DNA from 4 places in the Leisingera sp. ANG-M6 genome. Region 2 is predicted to be linked to each of the others. Evidence: riboswitches for the same ligand, from Rfam matches in the RefSeq annotation. Region 2 holds a riboswitch; each other region holds the start of a gene.
The links. A riboswitch is a leader RNA that binds a small molecule or an ion and turns the genes downstream of it on or off. The one in region 2 is predicted to bind cobalamin.

Region 1 (4,136 bases), on a different contig from region 2:
TGGTCCGGACCGGAAAATGGGTCACGGTTCTGCCACAGACAGTTGCCCGGTTCATGCCGGAGGCCACTGCCTTCCGCCCGATTGCCGACCTTCCCGACAAGCGGGAGGTTTACCTGTACCAGCGCGAACGGTCCCGCTTTTCCGCACTGACAGAGGAGTGCTGCGCCTTCATTCAGTCCTGCGACCTTTCCGGCGAGCTAAGCTGAAACATCCGGCATGGCTGGGCGCCAGTCCCCCTGATGTCTCAGGTCAATTGGAAGGACAGAAAGGGACCCGCGCCTTCGGCATCCTGGACCCAGCGTGCTTGGATGCCGAAAATCTCAGATACGGTTTCCGGAGCCAATGCCTGGCTGGGTGCGCCGCAGGCCACCAGGCGCCCGTGTGACAGCACCGCCACACGGTCGCAAGTCAGGGCCTGGTTCAGGTCATGCAGGGCCACCACGGTTGTCACCTGCAGGTTCCGGATGCAGTTCAGGATGGACAGCTGGTGGTGGATGTCCAGATGGTTTGTCGGCTCATCCAGCAGCAGAAGCCCCGGCCGTTGCGCAAGGGCGCGGGCAATGTGCAGCCGTTGCCGTTCGCCGCCGGACAAAGTGGCCCATTCGCGGCGCGCGAAGCCCTCCATTTCCACCGTATGCAGCGCCTTGTCCACCAGCTGGGTGTCGTCGCTGCTCCAGGGTTTCAGCGCCGACAGCCAGGGGGTGCGGCCCAGCTCGACGACGGACTGTGCGGTGATGCGCTCAGCCGTGTCGGCCTGCTGTTCGACAATGGCGATCCGCTGGGCGATCTCCCGGCGGGTCAGCCGGGCCAGCGGTTGGTCCTCCAGCAGCACTTCGCCATGCGAGGGTTTGGCCAGGCCCGACAGCAGCCGCATCAGGGTTGATTTGCCGGAGCCGTTCGGGCCCACCAGCGCCAGCGTCTCACCCGGCTGCACCGCCAGCGAGACGTCCTGCAGCAGAGTTTTGCCGCGCACTGAGAAAGACAGGTTGCGGGCTTCGATCCTCATCTCGCAGTCCTTTGCCCGCGCACCAGAATCACCGCAAAGGACGGCGCCCCGATCAGGGCGGTGACCACCCCGATGGGAAGCACCTGGCCGGGGATGATGATGCGGGAGACGATATCGGCGGCGATCAGGAACACGGCGCCAGTCAGCGCCGCTGCTGGCATCAGCCTGCGGTGGCCGGGGCCTACCAGGAACCGTGCCGCATGCGGGATCACCAGGCCGACAAAGCCGATGGAGCCGACGATCGACACCATCACCGCGGTCATCAGCGCGGTGGCGAAGATCAGAACCACCTGCACCCGCCGGACCGGGATGCCAAGCGAAGCGGCGGAATCGCTGCCAAAGGTGAAGGCGTCCAGAGCACGGGCATGAAAGCGGCAGATCATCCAGCCCGCCAGCGCCAGCGGCACCGCCAGCCACACATCCGGCCAGCGCACGCCGCTGAGGTTGCCCATCAGCCAGAACATGATGCCGCGGGCCTGATCCGCATTGGCGGACTTGGCGATAATGAAAGCGGTCAGCGCATTGAATAGCTGCGAGCCGGCAATGCCCGCCAGCACGATCTGCGCAGCTGCGGCGCGGTTGCCCCCTGCCCCGGCGGCCCGCGCCAGAATGGCGACAAAGCCAAACGCCAGCAGTGCGCCGTTAAAGGCACCAAAGGACAGTGACAGGGCGCCGCCGCCAAGTCCTGCAATGGTGACCGCCACCGCCCCGGTCGAGGCACCGGCCGATATGCCCAGAATGTAAGGGTCCGCCAGCGCGTTGCGCAGCAAGGCCTGCAGCACTACACCCGCAACCGCCAGCGCCGCCCCGCAGGCTGCAGCCACCAGCGCCCGCGGCAGCCGGTAGCTCCAGATGATGCCCTGATCCACCGGGTCCACCGGTAGGCCCGCCCCGGCCAGCTTGTTGGCCAAAACGGACAAGACAAGGTCAGGCGCAAGCGAGGTTTCCCCGATCATTGCGCCTGCCAGAACCGCCGCGGCCAGCACCGGCAGGGCAAGGCAAGCGCCCCGGAAGCCCTGCCAGGCCAGTACGGCGGCTGCACTCATGCGCCGTTGCCGATCGCGCTGAGTTCTTCCGCCAAGTCTTCCAGCGCCGGGATGGCGCGGATGGTGGCGTCCATCGCCTGGGCGTCCATCACCACGATGCGGTTGTTTTTAACCGCATCCATCTGGCTGGCGACCGGGTCATTGCGCAGGAACTCAAGCTTCTTCTCGTAGTCATCAGCGGCAAAGCGGCGGCGGTCCATACGGGCAATCACGATCACCGTCGGGTTGGCTTTCGCGATGGTCTCCCAACCGACGGTCGGCCATTCCTCGTCGGTCTCAATGACGTTTTTCAGGCCCAGCTGCTGCATCATGTAGCCCGGTGCGCCCTTCTGGCCGGCCACGAACGGGTCGCTTTCCATCTCGGGCGAGGAGAACCAGAACACAGCGGAGGCGTCGTCCAGCGCAACCTCTTGCGCCTTGGCCACAGCCGCGGCCTCACGAGCCTTGTAGTCGGCGACCAGCTCAGCGCCTTTTTCTGCCTCGCCGAAGATCGCCGCCAATTCCTCAATGCCCTGATAGAGGCTGTCGGTGGTGAACATCTCGGTCCGGGTGCCGTCGCCGCCGGTGGTGTTGTCCTTGCCGACGCAGTCCGCGGGCATCACATAGGTCGGGATACCAAGATCATGAAACTGCTCGCGCTTGGCGACGATGCCTTCGGGACCGATATGCCACTCATACTGGGCAGCCACCAGGCCCGGGCGCTTGGCCACAACGCTTTCAAAGCTTGGGTCATTGTCGGCCAGGCGCTCAACCTTGTCGTTCAGTGCGGCGTACTCGGGCAGAACATCGTTGAACCAGACCGAGGTGCCCAGCACCTTGCCACCCAGACCCAGCGCATAAAGTACCTCTGTTGCGGCTTGGCCAACGGTCACGGAGGACGCAACCGGTGCCTCGAAAGTGACGGTTTCACCGCAGTTTTGAATAGTCAGCGGAAAGTTTTCGCTGGCTGCTGCGGCCTGAGCTGCCGCAACGAATGAAAGGCCCATGAGGCCGGAACGCAGAAACATGATCTTCGATCTCCATGTGTCAATGACCGGAGAACGGGTGAAGGGCATTGACCGGCAAGGCGGAGGGTTTCCCCTTCTTGCGGCGCCAGGAACGGGCGGCGCATCTAGCCGGCAACCTCCCCGGACAACCCCGTCCGGTGTGTTTCGGTTTTCACCGGCAGGTCTCCTGACTGGCGGGTCACTGTCTGTCCCGTCTTCCCGGACCCTTCAGGCCCAGTGACACGATGGGACAGCACTCGCCGCCTACAGTTGCGGGGGCAGTTCCGTTTGGCGCCAGGCGGCACCGCGGATTCCCTCTTAGCCCTTACGGGACCGGTAAAGCGCGGGTAGCGCATCACTTCTCTTGCGGCAAGAAAAACTTCGTCGGTCAGCAGAATTCTTCGGGTCTAGTCATGCAACTCCACGCTCCGTGCAGGCATCGACCCAGGACCCGCGGCAGTTAATTGCGGAAACCGAAAGCGCTGAGTGCTCTAGGCCGCCTTGAAGCACCGGTCTACCAGTGCGTTCGTATCCAGGATCAAAATCGACTCGAACCTGCCGTCTGGTGTTTTGTGCTGCAGGCACCCGGATACATCCTCAGCGATGCTCTTGGAGGTATTCTGCTGGTCCAAGGGCTTCAGTTCAGCCACGCGGTTCTCCGTCGTGATGATTATTTCATCGACGGTGTCCACGAGTATTCCAAACTTCTGCGCGTCATGCTTGAAAATCAGCACTTTCTGATCGCGGCCGGACCCGGGCGGCAGCCCATACAGCACACGTGGATTGAACAGGGTGATAAGCTCTCCCCGCAAATTCAGGATGCCTTCGACGAAGCTCAGTGAAAACGGCGGTTCGAGCAGGTCAATTGGGCGGTTGATCACCTCGCTGACTTCGGAGGTGTCGAGCGCGAACCGTTTTTCGAAAGTGAACTTGATAAATGTGCGCCTTGCCGCGCGGGCCTCCAGTTCAGCGGCCTCTTCTTCCGTTTTCTCGGGTGGAAAAATCTCCTGGCAGGCTTTGGCCGCAGCCACAAAACTTGGCTCCTGCAATAGCTTTGCCGGATCAAGCATCATGACAATCTGGTTGTTCTTATCCAGC
Region 2 (4,136 bases):
CAACTTGTACCTTGGATTTCTTCGCTGCGCGTGCTCGCCGCAACAAAATCGTCGCAACTGCATCATTTTGGGCGCCGCTGAGCGGCGTAAAAAACAGCCGTTCAAGCATGCTGCAGAGAGATCTGTCACCCGAATCCACAGGTCGCCGGACGGAGCTGACTTCCGCCCCAATTGCAGCTAGGGGTGCCCCGAGTGTCGGCTTCGCGCAGGGAAGCCAACTTAATAGAGGCACTGCCTGACAGGCCGGTTCATTACAATACAGGCTACTGAGGCAATTTGGCTGAACCATTAGCTGCAAAGGTCATTTCCATTGAAACTGACCCTCTTGAAACTTGCAGCTTTTGGCCCACCTCGAGCCCTTACCTATTGGTTCGGGGCAATTGACAATTCTGTCAGCGTTCGCCTACCTGCTTTCGATGGTTCCTCAAGGCAAAATGCTGAGAGGATGAAAAGGGAACACGGTGAGGTGTAGCCAACAGGCGCTAAATCCGTGACTGCCCCCGCAACTGTAAGCGGATAGCGACGCCAAGCACCCACTGGCCGTATGGCTGGGAAGGATGGCGCAGCCAAGACCCGCAAGTCAGGAGACCTGCCATCGCGATTTCAACCACACCGGGACGGGGCGTCCTGGAAGGAGGCCTCATGGCACGCATCCTGCGTATCTCGGAAACTTGCTCCCACTGTTTGGGCTTGCTTGGACGTAGCCGCAGGTGCGGTTGCCGTCCCTGACATCATCTTGTCCATGCAGGTTCCGCAGCTGCCTGCCTAACACCTGAGCTGACGCAGCTGTCCACTGAATCAGCGCTTGTTATATTATCACATAACTTGTACACCTCACCCCAAAATTCCCTTGTCAGAAACCTAAGGACCAAGGACATGCCGAATTATTCACGCGCTTTCTGGACCAAAACCCTCGCCGCAACCTGCCTCGCCGCTGCGGCGCTTTTGAGCCCTGCAGCCGCAGAAACCAAATTGGAAATGGTGATTGCCGCGCCGTTTGGCCCCAAAAGCAGCATTCCTGATCCCCGTGCCCGCCAGAATGGCTGGCTCAGCAACCGGGCAGGCGTGTCGGAAACGCTGATTGGTATCGGCTATGACATGACCCTTCAGCCGCGCCTTGCCACCGGTTTTGAAAACCTGTCTGAACGGGAATGGAAAATCACCCTGCGCGAGGGTGTAAAATTCCATGATGGCTCTGCGGTCACCGCCCAGGCTGTCAAAGAGTCGTTTGAAAAGCTGAGCGAAGAGGGCCACCCCGGGAATAACCCGCGCCTGGTCAAGCTTCTGAACATCGAATCCATCGAGCTGGTTGACGATAAAACGCTGGTCTTCCGCACCAGTGCACCGAACTCAGCTTTCCTGTGGTCGCTGACCGAACCGTCGGCGGCTGTCATGAAAGACGGCACCGATGCAATGCCGCTGGTGGGCACTGGTCCGTTTGTCTTTGAAAATGCGGAAACGGACAAAACTTATGTGACCACTGGGTTTGCCGATTACTGGGGCGGCGCGCCGAAACTTGACCGTCTGGTGATCGACGCGATCAGCGACCCTTCGGTTGCGGCACTGGCACTGCAGGCGGGTGATGTTGATCTGGTCACCAACTACCCGGAACCGGATTTCGCCAAGCTGCTTGAAGAAGGCAAAGGCCAGCTGTTCTCGGAGGCAACCGCGCGACTGTTCTTCTTGCAGCCACGGGTGAATGACGGTCCACTGTCCAACCAGACGCTTCTGAATGCCGTTTCGCTGGGCCTGGACCGTGACACCATCGTTGCGGCGACCCTGGCAGGTGTCGGTGGGCAGTCGGCCAATGGCATCTTCCCAGCCAGCATGAAATCCTGGGTAAACGGCGATATCAGCCTGTCCTATGACCCGGCCAAAGCGCTGGCCATGCTGGATGAGGCGGGAATTACCGACAGTGACGGCAATGGCATCCGGGAGCTGAACGGCGAAGACATCGTGCTGAAGATCCGTAGCTACGAAGGCCGGGCTGCGCTGCGGCCGACACTGGAAATCTCGCAGATCATGCTGCAGCAGATCGGTCTGGGCGCGGAAATCGCAATGGGTGAATTCGGCGCAAACAACGAGGCACTTAAAGCTGGCGAAATCGACCTGCACCTACAGGCCTGGGGCACCGCCCCGCAAGGCGATCCGGATTACTTCCCCAGCACATTGGTGGCGACGGATGGCAGCTATAATGTTTCCGGCTACTCCAACCCTGAGCTGGACGCACTGCTTAAAAAGGGCCGTAGCCTGTTTTCAAGCGAAGAGCGCAAACCGGTCTATGCCGAGGTTCAAGCCATTATCAACCGTGACCTTCCGGTGATCCCGCTGTTCCACAAGACACAGGTTTCGGTCGGCAATGGCAAGGTTGAGGGCTACCGCATCCACCCGGCAGAAACCTATCTGGCGAGCCCGGAGCTGGCGATTGCCGAGTAAACAGGCACCTTTGATGAAAATCGAGGCCCTGTCCGCCGAAATTGGCGGGCAGGGTATTCTGCATGATGTCAGTCTTGAGATGGCGCCGACAGAATGGCTGGCGGTTGTGGGCGGCTCCGGTGCGGGCAAATCTACTCTTTTGCGGGCCGTGATGGGCCTGACCCGCCCTGCGCGTCCGACCAGCGGGCACATTCTGTTCAACGGCGCGCAGCGTGCTTTTGCCTCGCCCGCAAAAACCACTCTGGATGGCATTGCATATGTGCCGCAAAGCCCGGCCCATGGCTTTGATCCGCTGCGCCGCCTGCGCTGGCAATGGGACCAGCTGGCCCGCCGCAAAAGGGTAAAACACACCTCACATCAGCGGGACATTCTATCGGCCCTTGGCCTGCCGGATCCGGGCGGTAGCTACCCGCATCAGTGGAGTCGAGGTATGCAGCAGCGTCTGTTGCTGGCGATGGCCCTGATGGATGCTCCGAAACTTTTGATCCTGGACGAGCCGACCTCAGCGCTGGATCCGCTGATTGCATCGCAGGTGCTGCAGGAAACCCGGCGCATCGCCGCGGAACATGAGATCGCGGTGATGATGGTGACCCACGACCTGGCGCTGGCCGCACGATTTGCAGGACGGATTGCAATTATGCAGCGCGGCCGGATTGTTGAGAGCGGAGTTTCTGACATCCTTTTGTCCAACCCGCAGCATACCTATTCCCGCGAGCTAGTGGCGCACCGCTGCTGGGACAAAGCCAAGCCAGAGATCAGCCATGCCGCCGAATGACCCGGTCTTTCAACTCGAAGGCCTGACAGTCAGGGCCGGAGACAAAGTGCTGTTGCAAGATGTTTCCTGTGACATCCAGCAGGGTGGAATGCTATGTGTCATCGGAGAAAGCGGCGCAGGTAAGTCTACCTTGCTGAAAGCCGTGCAGGGGTTTCTGCCCGCAACTTGCCGCAGGCTAGTGTTCACGCCCTCTGGCACGGATATCACCGGGGCTGTGCCAACGCACCCTGGCCTGCCGCAGACCCGCTGGGTAATGCAGGATCCATTGGCTGCTCTGAACCCGCGGCTGACACTTGGCGCCTCTATACAGGAAAGCCTTTACCGCCAAAACCTGACCGTCCAGGAGCGCAAGAGTGCCGTTCTTGCCGCACTGGAAGATGTCCAGCTGGGATCGGAGTTTTACAGCAGGTTCCCTGGTCAGGTCTCTCTGGGTCAGGCACAGCGGGCCTGTCTGGCGCGGGCCTTGATCGCCCGGCCCAAGCTCATCTTTTTTGATGAGCCGCTGAGCGCGCTGGATGCTCTGGTGCAAAAGAAGATCGCCCGCCAAATGGAAGTGCTGCGGCGCAAGACGCAGACCGCATATCTTGTGGTCACCCATGATCTGGGGTTCGCCGCGGCCTATGCTGATAAGGTTCTGGTTCTGCGCATGGGGCAGGTCGAAGCCTATCAGCCATGCGATGAGTTCATTGCCGCACCGGCCAGCCCCTATGCGGAAAACCTGATCGAGGCCGCCCGCAGCCTCGGCACATTGAGCCACGCCAGTGAGGCCGCATGAAGTATTTTCTGTCGCGCCTGCCGGGCCTTGCCTTTGTTCTGTTGGGGATCAGCCTGATTACCTTCACGCTCAGCTATTTCTCCCCCGGCGACCGAGCTGAGGCTATTGCCCATGCGCGCTACCCCGAAGAAATTGCCTTCCCACCAGAAC
Region 3 (4,136 bases), on a different contig from region 2:
GCAGGTGCCGCAAATGCCGAAGGTGCATCCCGACGGGATGTTGAGGCCCGACGCCTTGGCCACTGCCAGCACGGTGTCGGTCTCGGTGCAGGTTGCGGTGACGCCCGACGCTGCAAAAGTGATCTCGGCGGCGGCGGTTTCTGCCGGAACAACATCGTCCAGCTCCGGCGCATCTGCCTCTGTCTCCACCGGCGCGCCAAAGCTTTCCTGGTTGTAGTTCTCCATGTCGAAGCCCAGGCCGTTCAGCATGTCGCGCACCGCCTGCATGAACGGCTCCGGCCCGCAGCAATAGACCTCGCGCTCCAGGTAGTCACCGGCGATCAGGCCCAGCATGATCTGATTGAGCTGCCCGCGGTAGCCGGTCCAGACCTGATAGGGGTCGTCCTCCTCCACAACGAAGTGCAGCTTGATGCCCGGCACCCGCGCCGCCATGCCCTCAAGCTGGCGCCGGGCGATGATCTCGCTGGGGCGCTTGGCGCAGTTGATGAAACAGACGTCCGGCGATTGGCCGCGGTCGAACAGGTACTGGGTCATCGACAGGCTGGGTGTGATCCCGGAGCCTGCGGAGATGAACAGGAACTTGCCGTTCGGGCGCTTGGGCAGGGTGAACACGCCCGCCGGGCCGGAGGCCTTGAGGAACATGCCCGGTTTCAGGCTGTCCAGCATCCAGCGGGTGCCGATGCTGTCTCCTTGCGCCTTCACCGTCACTGAGATCGACAAGGGCCGCGACGGCGAGGAGCTGATCGTATAGGTCCGCCAGACTGTCTCCCCCGGCACCGGCAGCTCCAGGGTCAGGAACTGGCCCGGCTGGTATTTGAACCACGCGCCCGAAGGCGCGCGGAAGCTGAAGGTGGCGGTGTTCGGCGCTTCCGGCACGACAGAGACGCATTCCAGCATCTCGTCGTCCTTCCACGCCAGGGTTTCGTCCAGCGTCTCGAAGTTTGCCTGCAGTCCCATACGCTTACTCCGCCGCGATCAGGTGGCGGCCGGTCAGCGCGCGGGTCAGATGGTCGGCGTACCAGTTGGAGAACTGGATGACGCCGCTCTCCTGCACTTCCGAATAGGGACCGGGCTCATAAGCGGGCGAGTTGATGCCGCGCTGGTTGTCCTCTACCACGATGCGGTCCTCGTCGTTGGTGGCAACCCAGACCTCGGTCAGCCGCTTCAGGTCATAGTCCTGACCTTCCACCGCGTCCTTGTGCACCAGCCACTTGGTGGTGACTTCGGTTTCGGTCGGGCTAATCGGGGTCACCCGGAACACGATGGAATGATCTGGCAGGAAGTGGTTCCAGGTGGTCGGGTAATGGAACTTCAAGAGCGTGCCGGCATCGGCAAAGGGCACCCGGCCGAGTTTCTTGGCCACTGCCGCCTTGCCGTCCATGGTATAGCTCTCGGCGCCCTCGTTCAGTGGCATCCGCGCCACCCGGTACTGGCCGCGCGCATCGATCTGGAACTGCGCCGGCACGCCCGCCGCTTCGATCCGGTCGAAATGCTTTTGCAGATGCGGCGGGGTCTCACCGCCCTCGACGCCGGTCACCGACGGATCTTCCGGGAAGGTCCGGCACAGTGACGGGTGGTTGCCGCCGCAGTGATAGCACTCGCGGTTGTTCTCCCAGACCAGCTTCCAGTTGCCGTTCTCGATGATCGAGCTTTCATAGGCGACCTTAGCGTTACCCAGGTCATGCGGCTCCAGATAGGGGCGCGCAACTGCGGCAAAAGCGTCGAAGTCCGGCGCCTCATCCGCCAGGCAGATGTAGATCAAGCCGGCCAGGTCACGGCAATGCACCGGCTTCAGCCCGTGTTTGGAGGCATCGAAGTCCGGCCCCATATCGCGCGCCCACAGCAGTGAGCCGTCCAGCTCGTAGGTCCACTGGTGGTAGGGGCAGACCAGCTTGGGCGAGTTGCCCTTCTTGGCCTTGCACACAACAGAACCGCGGTGGCGGCAGGCGTTGTGGAAGGCACGCACCTCGCCATCGGTGCCGCGCACGATGATGACGTTGTAGGCGCCGACCTGATGGGTCACGAAGTTGCCCGCCTTCGGGATCTCGCAGGCGGGAATGGCAAACAGCCATTCGCGGTAGAAGATCTGGCGCATGTCCAGATCCAGCACGCCCGGGTCGGTGTAAAACGCCTGCTCCAGGGAATAGTTTTTCTGACGGGCGACCAGTTTGGCCAGAATTTCGCTGTCGTGAAGCATCTGCTTCTCTCCTTTGCCGCATCCCCGCGGCAGGTTGGCTTGGCTGCGGGCATGGATAGAGAGATTGCAGGCCACGCGCCTGCAACCGCCCCGCCGCCGCCCGCGGTTGACGTTTTCGGGGCAAGGCTGGTTTCCGGACTGTCCCGGGGCCATTCGGCGGCGGGGCCTGGCACCTTCCCGAAGCCGTTGCTTCAGTGGTTATTGCCATGCCTTGCCCGGGGTCACCGTTGCGGGGGCAGTGCCGGAATTTCACCAGCTTCCCAATTCTCCACCCCTAGGGGCGGCACCTTGCTGAAGCGGAAAATGCCCGAATCCCGCGCCGCCGGCGGAGACAAATCCGACCCGCCAAAACCGGAAAAAGACATGCATGTTTGCCATGCCTGCAGGGACAGGGATGTCCAGAATCTCAAACCGGCATCCGCCAGCCCGTTTGCGGCAAGCGCTTATCTTTCATGCGGTTAGGCGCTGCCAGCCGCTGCAGATCGATTCGCACGCAGCGAATCTTACGCTGGCCCCTTGGAACACGAATTGCATTTAACTATATGACGTATAGTTAAATGATATGCAGGAGAATCCGATGACCACCGGCCACGTCTTCATCGCCACCAGCCTCGACGGCTTCGTGGCCCGGCAGGACCATTCGCTGGACTGGCTGCTCAAACAGCCCGACGCCGAAGATGACGATGGCGGTTTTGCCGCCTTCATGGACAGCGTAGACGGGCTGGTCATGGGGACGGGCTCATTCCGCACCGTGCTGGGGTTCGGCCAATGGCCCTACACCAAACCGGTTGTGGTCCTCAGCAACAGCCTGAGTGAACAGGACATTCCCGAAGAGCTGAAGGACAAGGTGCGCCTCAGCACCGCCGCACCCGCAGACCTTATGCAGGAGCTGCAAGAGCAAGGCTGGACCCGCGCCTATGTCGACGGCGGCCGGATGGTGCAGTCCTTCCTGCGCCAGGGGCTGATCGCCGATCTGACCATCACAACGGTTCCGATCCTGATCGGCAGCGGCATCCCCCTGTTCGGCAGCCTGGACCGGGACATCGACCTCAAGGTGGCAAGCTCCCGCATCCTGCCCACCGGCATGGTCCAGACCACGTTCCAGGTGGCCTGACCAATGCCCCCGCGCATGGGTCGCCCGCCCAAGGGCAGCCGCACCCTCAGCAAGGATGATGTGCTGCAGAAAGCCTTGGAGCTGCTTGACGAAGGTGACAGCAAGGCCCTCACGTTCAAGGCACTGGCAGCGGCGCTTGGCGTCACCCCAATGGCCGTTGCCCATCACGCCGGCACCAGGGACGAGATGATCGCATCCCTCGTCGGCATTGCGTTTGAAGGCGCGGATGCACCGTCAGAAGCGGCAACGCCCAAATTGCGGCTGCGTGACCTGATGACCCGCTATTGCACCCAGGTGACCCGGCACCCGGAACTTGCGAAATGCATCCTGGAAAACCCGTCCCTGATCGGTCCTGCCCTGACCGGGCTGACCCGGCTGATCGAGGCGGAAGTCACCGCCGCAGGCGTATCCGGCTCAGAGGCCCGCACCCTTCTGTGCCTGCTGGTGGATTACACACACGGCTTCGCCTTTGCCGCCGCCGCGGCACCACGCGGAGCGCTGTCACCTGACGGCTTCACCTCCGCGCTGGACTGGGTGCTGGACCGGATCGAATAAACAAACGCGGGCCGCTTCAGGCCCGCGCATCCGTTTGTGTCTTTCAGAGCCGCCCATCCGGCGGCCCCTCCCGTCACTTCGATTTCCAGGTATCCAGCCAGCGCCGGAACCGGCCCTTGCGCTCAGCAATGGCATCGCCTGCCGCATAGAGGCTGTCCTCGGCGCTTTCGATCATCGGGTCGATCCGCGCCTGACGGAACCGGCGCCAGCGCACATAGATGGCCCACAACAGCGCCGCGAGCAGCACCAGGAAGATGATCGAGAACCAGT
Region 4 (4,136 bases), on a different contig from region 2:
CCCGCGAGGTATCTGTCGCCCGCGCAATCCTGAAAAACGCACGGCAGAAGGTGCTGGTCTGCGACGGCAGCAAGTTCGACCGCTCCGCCCCGGTGCGGATCTGCGACCTCTCCGATCTCGACGTGGTGATCACCGACCGCCCGGTTCCCGCAGAATTTGCCGAGGCCGCGCAGGCCGCCGGCACCCGCATCCTGACCGCAGGACAAAACGAAAGCAGCGAAAATGACTGACACGCCTGTAACAGACCTTTTCATCATCGGCGGCGGCATCAACGGCTGCGGCATCGCCCGCGACGCCGCCGGCCGCGGCTTGTCGGTGACGCTGGCAGAGATGAACGACCTGGCCTCGGCCACCTCTTCTGCCTCAACCAAGCTGTTCCACGGCGGCTTGCGCTATCTCGAATATTTTGAGTTCCGCCTGGTGCGCGAGGCGCTGATCGAGCGCGAAGTGCTGTTGAAAGCGATGCCGCATATCTCCTGGCCGATGCGGTTCGTGCTGCCGTTCCACAAGGACATGCGGTTCGACAGCGAGACGCCGACGTCCAAGCTGCTCACCACTTTCATGCCCTGGATGAAGGGCCGCCGCCCGGCCTGGCTGATCCGGCTGGGGCTGTTCCTCTACGACTCGCTTGGCAAACGCGGCATTCTGCCCGGCACCGCGAAGCTGGATCTGGAGGCCGACCCGGCGGGCAGACCGCTCAGGGACAAGTTCAAGACCGCCTTTGAATATTCCGACTGCTGGATCGAGGACGCCCGCCTGGTCGTCCTGAACGCCCGCGACGCCCAGGCCCGCGGCGCCGAGATCCTGACCCGGACCAAGGTGCTGGCCGCTGAACGCCATGCGGACCACTGGGTGATCACCCTACAGGATCAGGCCAGCGGCGAAACCCATCAGCGCCGCGCGAAAATGCTGATCAACGCGGGCGGGCCCTGGGTCGCCGATGTGCTGCATCAGAAGCTGGGCCAGAACAGCCGCGAGAACATCCGCCTGGTGCGCGGCAGCCATATCGTGGTGCCGAAGCTGTTTGACCACGGGCGCTGCTACTTCTTCCAGGGAACCGACGGGCGGATCATCTTTGCCATTCCCTATGAGGAAGACTTCACCCTCATCGGCACAACGGACAGCGACCACTCCGATCCGGACACCGCGCCGGAATGCACCGCAAAGGAGCAGGACTACCTGATTGATTTTGCATCAGGATATTTCAATCAGCCGCTCAAGCGCGAGGATATTGTCTGGACCTATTCCGGCGTGCGCCCGCTTTATGACGACGGCGCCAGCTCTGCCACCGCGGCGACCCGCGAATATGTGCTGACACTGGATCAGGCACAGGCGCCCCTCTTGAATGTCTTCGGCGGCAAAATCACCACCTACCGCAAACTGGCCGAAGCGGCGCTGGCGAAAATCGGCGAGGTTTTCCCGCAGCTGCCCGCGGACTGGACCGCAGGCGTGGCCCTGCCCGGCGGCGATTTTGCGGTGGCGGATGTGGAAAAGCTGCAAGGCAAACTCGCGGCGGACTATCCGTTCCTTTCGCCCTATTGGACCCGCCGCCTGATCCGCGCCTATGGCACCGAGGCCTGGGCGGTGCTGGGCGAGGCCAAATCCGCCGCTGATATGGGGCAGGACTTCGGGGCGACGATCACCGCGCGGGAACTGGACTGGGCAATTGCCCGCGAATGGGTACGGACCGGAGACGACTACCTGTGGCGGCGCACCAAGCTGGGACTGCGGCTGGATGAAGCCCAGCGCGCCGCGGTGGATGCCTATATTCAAGGCAAAGCGGCGCAGTTGGCGGCATAACTCAAAGGGTGGCGCCCGGCCCGGCGGGGTGGAAGCGAAGCGCCCGGCCCGTGGGGGCGGGACGGGCGCTGCCCGGCGTGCCGCCGGGCAGGACATTCTGAAAGGGTCTTAAAACTCCACGCCCTTCTGCGCCTTCACGCCGGCGCGGAACGGGTGTTTGATCTGCCCCATCTCGGTCACTAGGTCGGCGATCTCGATCAGCTCCTCCTTGGCGTTGCGCCCTGTCAGCACCACATGGGTCATCGGCGGCTTCTGCTCCACCAGGAACTCCAGCACCTCCTCCAGGTCCAGATACTCATAACGCAGCGCGATGTTGATCTCGTCGAGCAGAACCATGGTATTGCGCTCGTCCAGGATCATCTCCTTGGCCTTTTCCCAGCCCTTCTGCGCGGCGGCAATGTCGCGCGCCTTGTCCTGGGTTTCCCAGGTGAAGCCCTCGCCCATCGCATAGAACTGGCAGAGATCGCTGAAGTTCTCCTCGATCAGGGTGCGCTCGCCGGTCTGCCAGGCGCCCTTGATGAACTGCACCACGGCGGACGGCATCCCATGGGCAATGCAGCGCATGATCATGCCGAAGCCGGAGGAGGATTTGCCCTTGCCCGGCCCGGTGTGGACGATGATTAGGCCCTTCTCGCCTTCCTTGGTCTTCATCATCCGGTCGCGCGCGGCCTTCTTCTTGGCCATCTTGGAGGCGTGACGGGCGGCTTCTTCCTCTGAGATGCCGGTTTCAGACTTTTCGCTCATGGGGGCTCTCCAGCTGTTTGACCCCATGTCTTGACAAAGAAGCCCGCCATAGCGCAAGGGGGTTCAGCTGGTTCCTGTGAAAACAGGCGAAGAGGGAATGTGAAGGCCTTGCCAAGGCTCAAGCACAGCCGCCCCCGCGACCGTGACCGGATGAGGCCGCCATGCCACTGGGAATACGTCCCGGGAAGGCAGGATGGCCGGCAAGGCCTGAGCGCCTTGGCATCCGCAAGCCGGGAGACCTGCCAGCGAGAGAGAGATCAACGGGCAGACGGGGTGTTCTGCGACCGGGTGAGGGACTGGCACGACACAGTTCCTTTCTGGCCATCCCGCACGCCCTGCCGCGACAGGAGACGCGCTGATGGCTGACGATATGGCAGGCAAGACTGCCAGCACCCAGGGACCGGTCACGCTGACCGTTTGCCTCACCTGCCGCCGCGAGGGCGCCGACCCGGAGGCCGCCCGCCCCGGCGCCATCCTTCACACAGCCCTGGAAGAAGCCGGAATGCCCGAAGGCGTTCGCCTGCGCGGCGTCGAATGCCTGTCCTCCTGCAAGCGCGGCTGCGCCGTGGCCTTGGTCGGCGGCGAAGAACGCTGGACCTATGTCTACGGCGACCTCGACCCGGACCAGCATGTCCCCGAAATTCTGGAAGGCGCCGCAGCCTATGCCGCCACTACCGATGGGGTCGTGCCCTGGCGCGAGCGCCCGCAGACTTTCCGCAAGCAATCCGTTGCCCGCATCCCGCCGGCCAAGTTCTTCTCCGAGGAGTAAACATGAGCGACCTCAACAAGATCCCCGTCACCGTCATCACCGGCTTCCTCGGTGCGGGCAAGACCACCCTGATCCGCCACCTGATGCAGAACCCGCAGGGCAAGCGCCTGGCGGTTGTGGTGAACGAGTTCGGCACCGCTGGCGTTGACGGTGACATCCTGAAATCCTGCGCTGATGAAAACTGCCCAGCGGAGAACATCATGGAGCTGGCAAACGGCTGTATCTGCTGCACCGTGGCCGATGACTTCATCCCCACCATCGAACAGCTGATGGACCTGCCCGAAAAGCCCGATCACATCGTGATCGAAACCTCCGGCCTGGCGCTGCCCAAACCGCTGCTGAAAGCCTTTGACTGGCCCGCGATCCGCTCCCGCATCACCGTCGACGGCGTGATTGCGCTGGCCGATGCCGAGGCGGTCGCCAAGGGCCAGTTCGCCCCCGACCTGGACGCCGTGCAGGCCCAGCGCGAGGCGGACGACAGCATCGACCACGAAACCCCGCTCAGCGAAGTGTTCGAGGATCAGATCTCCTGCGCCGACATCGTGCTGCTGTCCAAGGCCGATCTGGCCGGCGACGCAGGTGTCGAGAAGGCCCGCGCGGTGATCGAGGCCGAGGCACCGCGCAAGCTGCCGATCCTGCCGATGAGCGAAGGCGTCATCGACCCGCGCATCATTCTGGGCCTGAATGCCGCTGCCGAAGACGATCTGGAGGCGCGCCCCAGCCACCACGACGGCCACCACGACCACGAGCATGACGATTTTGAAAGCATCGTTGTCGAAATGGGCGAAGTCTCCGACCCCGAAGCGCTGCAGAATGCTATCGT

Region 1: another riboswitch for cobalamin. It lies ahead of RA24_RS19185 (ABC transporter substrate-binding protein); the one in region 2 lies ahead of RA24_RS12210 (ABC transporter substrate-binding protein).
Region 3: another riboswitch for cobalamin. It lies ahead of RA24_RS10955 (aromatic ring-hydroxylating oxygenase subunit alpha); the one in region 2 lies ahead of RA24_RS12210 (ABC transporter substrate-binding protein).
Region 4: another riboswitch for cobalamin. It lies ahead of RA24_RS01530 (DUF1636 family protein); the one in region 2 lies ahead of RA24_RS12210 (ABC transporter substrate-binding protein).

The regions. Positions count from the first base shown of each region.
Region 1 covers NZ_JWLG01000022.1:92,801-96,936, reverse strand. The annotation lists gene RA24_RS19200 (LysR family transcriptional regulator) at 1-206, shown strand, start outside; gene RA24_RS19195 (ABC transporter ATP-binding protein) at 245-1,006, opposite strand; gene RA24_RS19190 (FecCD family ABC transporter permease) at 1,003-2,052, opposite strand; gene RA24_RS19185 (ABC transporter substrate-binding protein) at 2,049-3,059, opposite strand; cobalamin riboswitch at 3,199-3,391, opposite strand; gene RA24_RS19180 (chemotaxis protein CheW) at 3,530-4,136, opposite strand, start outside.
Region 2 covers NZ_JWLG01000014.1:31,329-35,464, forward strand. The annotation lists gene RA24_RS22265 (hypothetical protein) at 1-81, shown strand, start outside; cobalamin riboswitch at 401-611, shown strand; gene RA24_RS12210 (ABC transporter substrate-binding protein) at 877-2,436, shown strand; gene RA24_RS12215 (ATP-binding cassette domain-containing protein) at 2,450-3,211, shown strand; gene RA24_RS12220 (ATP-binding cassette domain-containing protein) at 3,198-3,986, shown strand; gene RA24_RS12225 (ABC transporter permease) at 3,983-4,136, shown strand, end outside.
Region 3 covers NZ_JWLG01000013.1:218,254-222,389, reverse strand. The annotation lists gene RA24_RS10960 (hybrid-cluster NAD(P)-dependent oxidoreductase) at 1-957, opposite strand, end outside; gene RA24_RS10955 (aromatic ring-hydroxylating oxygenase subunit alpha) at 962-2,197, opposite strand; cobalamin riboswitch at 2,305-2,503, opposite strand; gene RA24_RS10950 (dihydrofolate reductase family protein) at 2,760-3,311, shown strand; gene RA24_RS10945 (TetR/AcrR family transcriptional regulator) at 3,315-3,866, shown strand; gene RA24_RS10940 (DUF1523 family protein) at 3,940-4,136, opposite strand, start outside.
Region 4 covers NZ_JWLG01000003.1:22,342-26,477, forward strand. The annotation lists gene RA24_RS01515 (DeoR/GlpR family DNA-binding transcription regulator) at 1-230, shown strand, start outside; gene glpD (glycerol-3-phosphate dehydrogenase) at 223-1,800, shown strand; gene cobO (cob(I)yrinic acid a,c-diamide adenosyltransferase) at 1,909-2,544, opposite strand; cobalamin riboswitch at 2,596-2,805, shown strand; gene RA24_RS01530 (DUF1636 family protein) at 2,903-3,313, shown strand; gene cobW (cobalamin biosynthesis protein CobW) at 3,316-4,136, shown strand, end outside.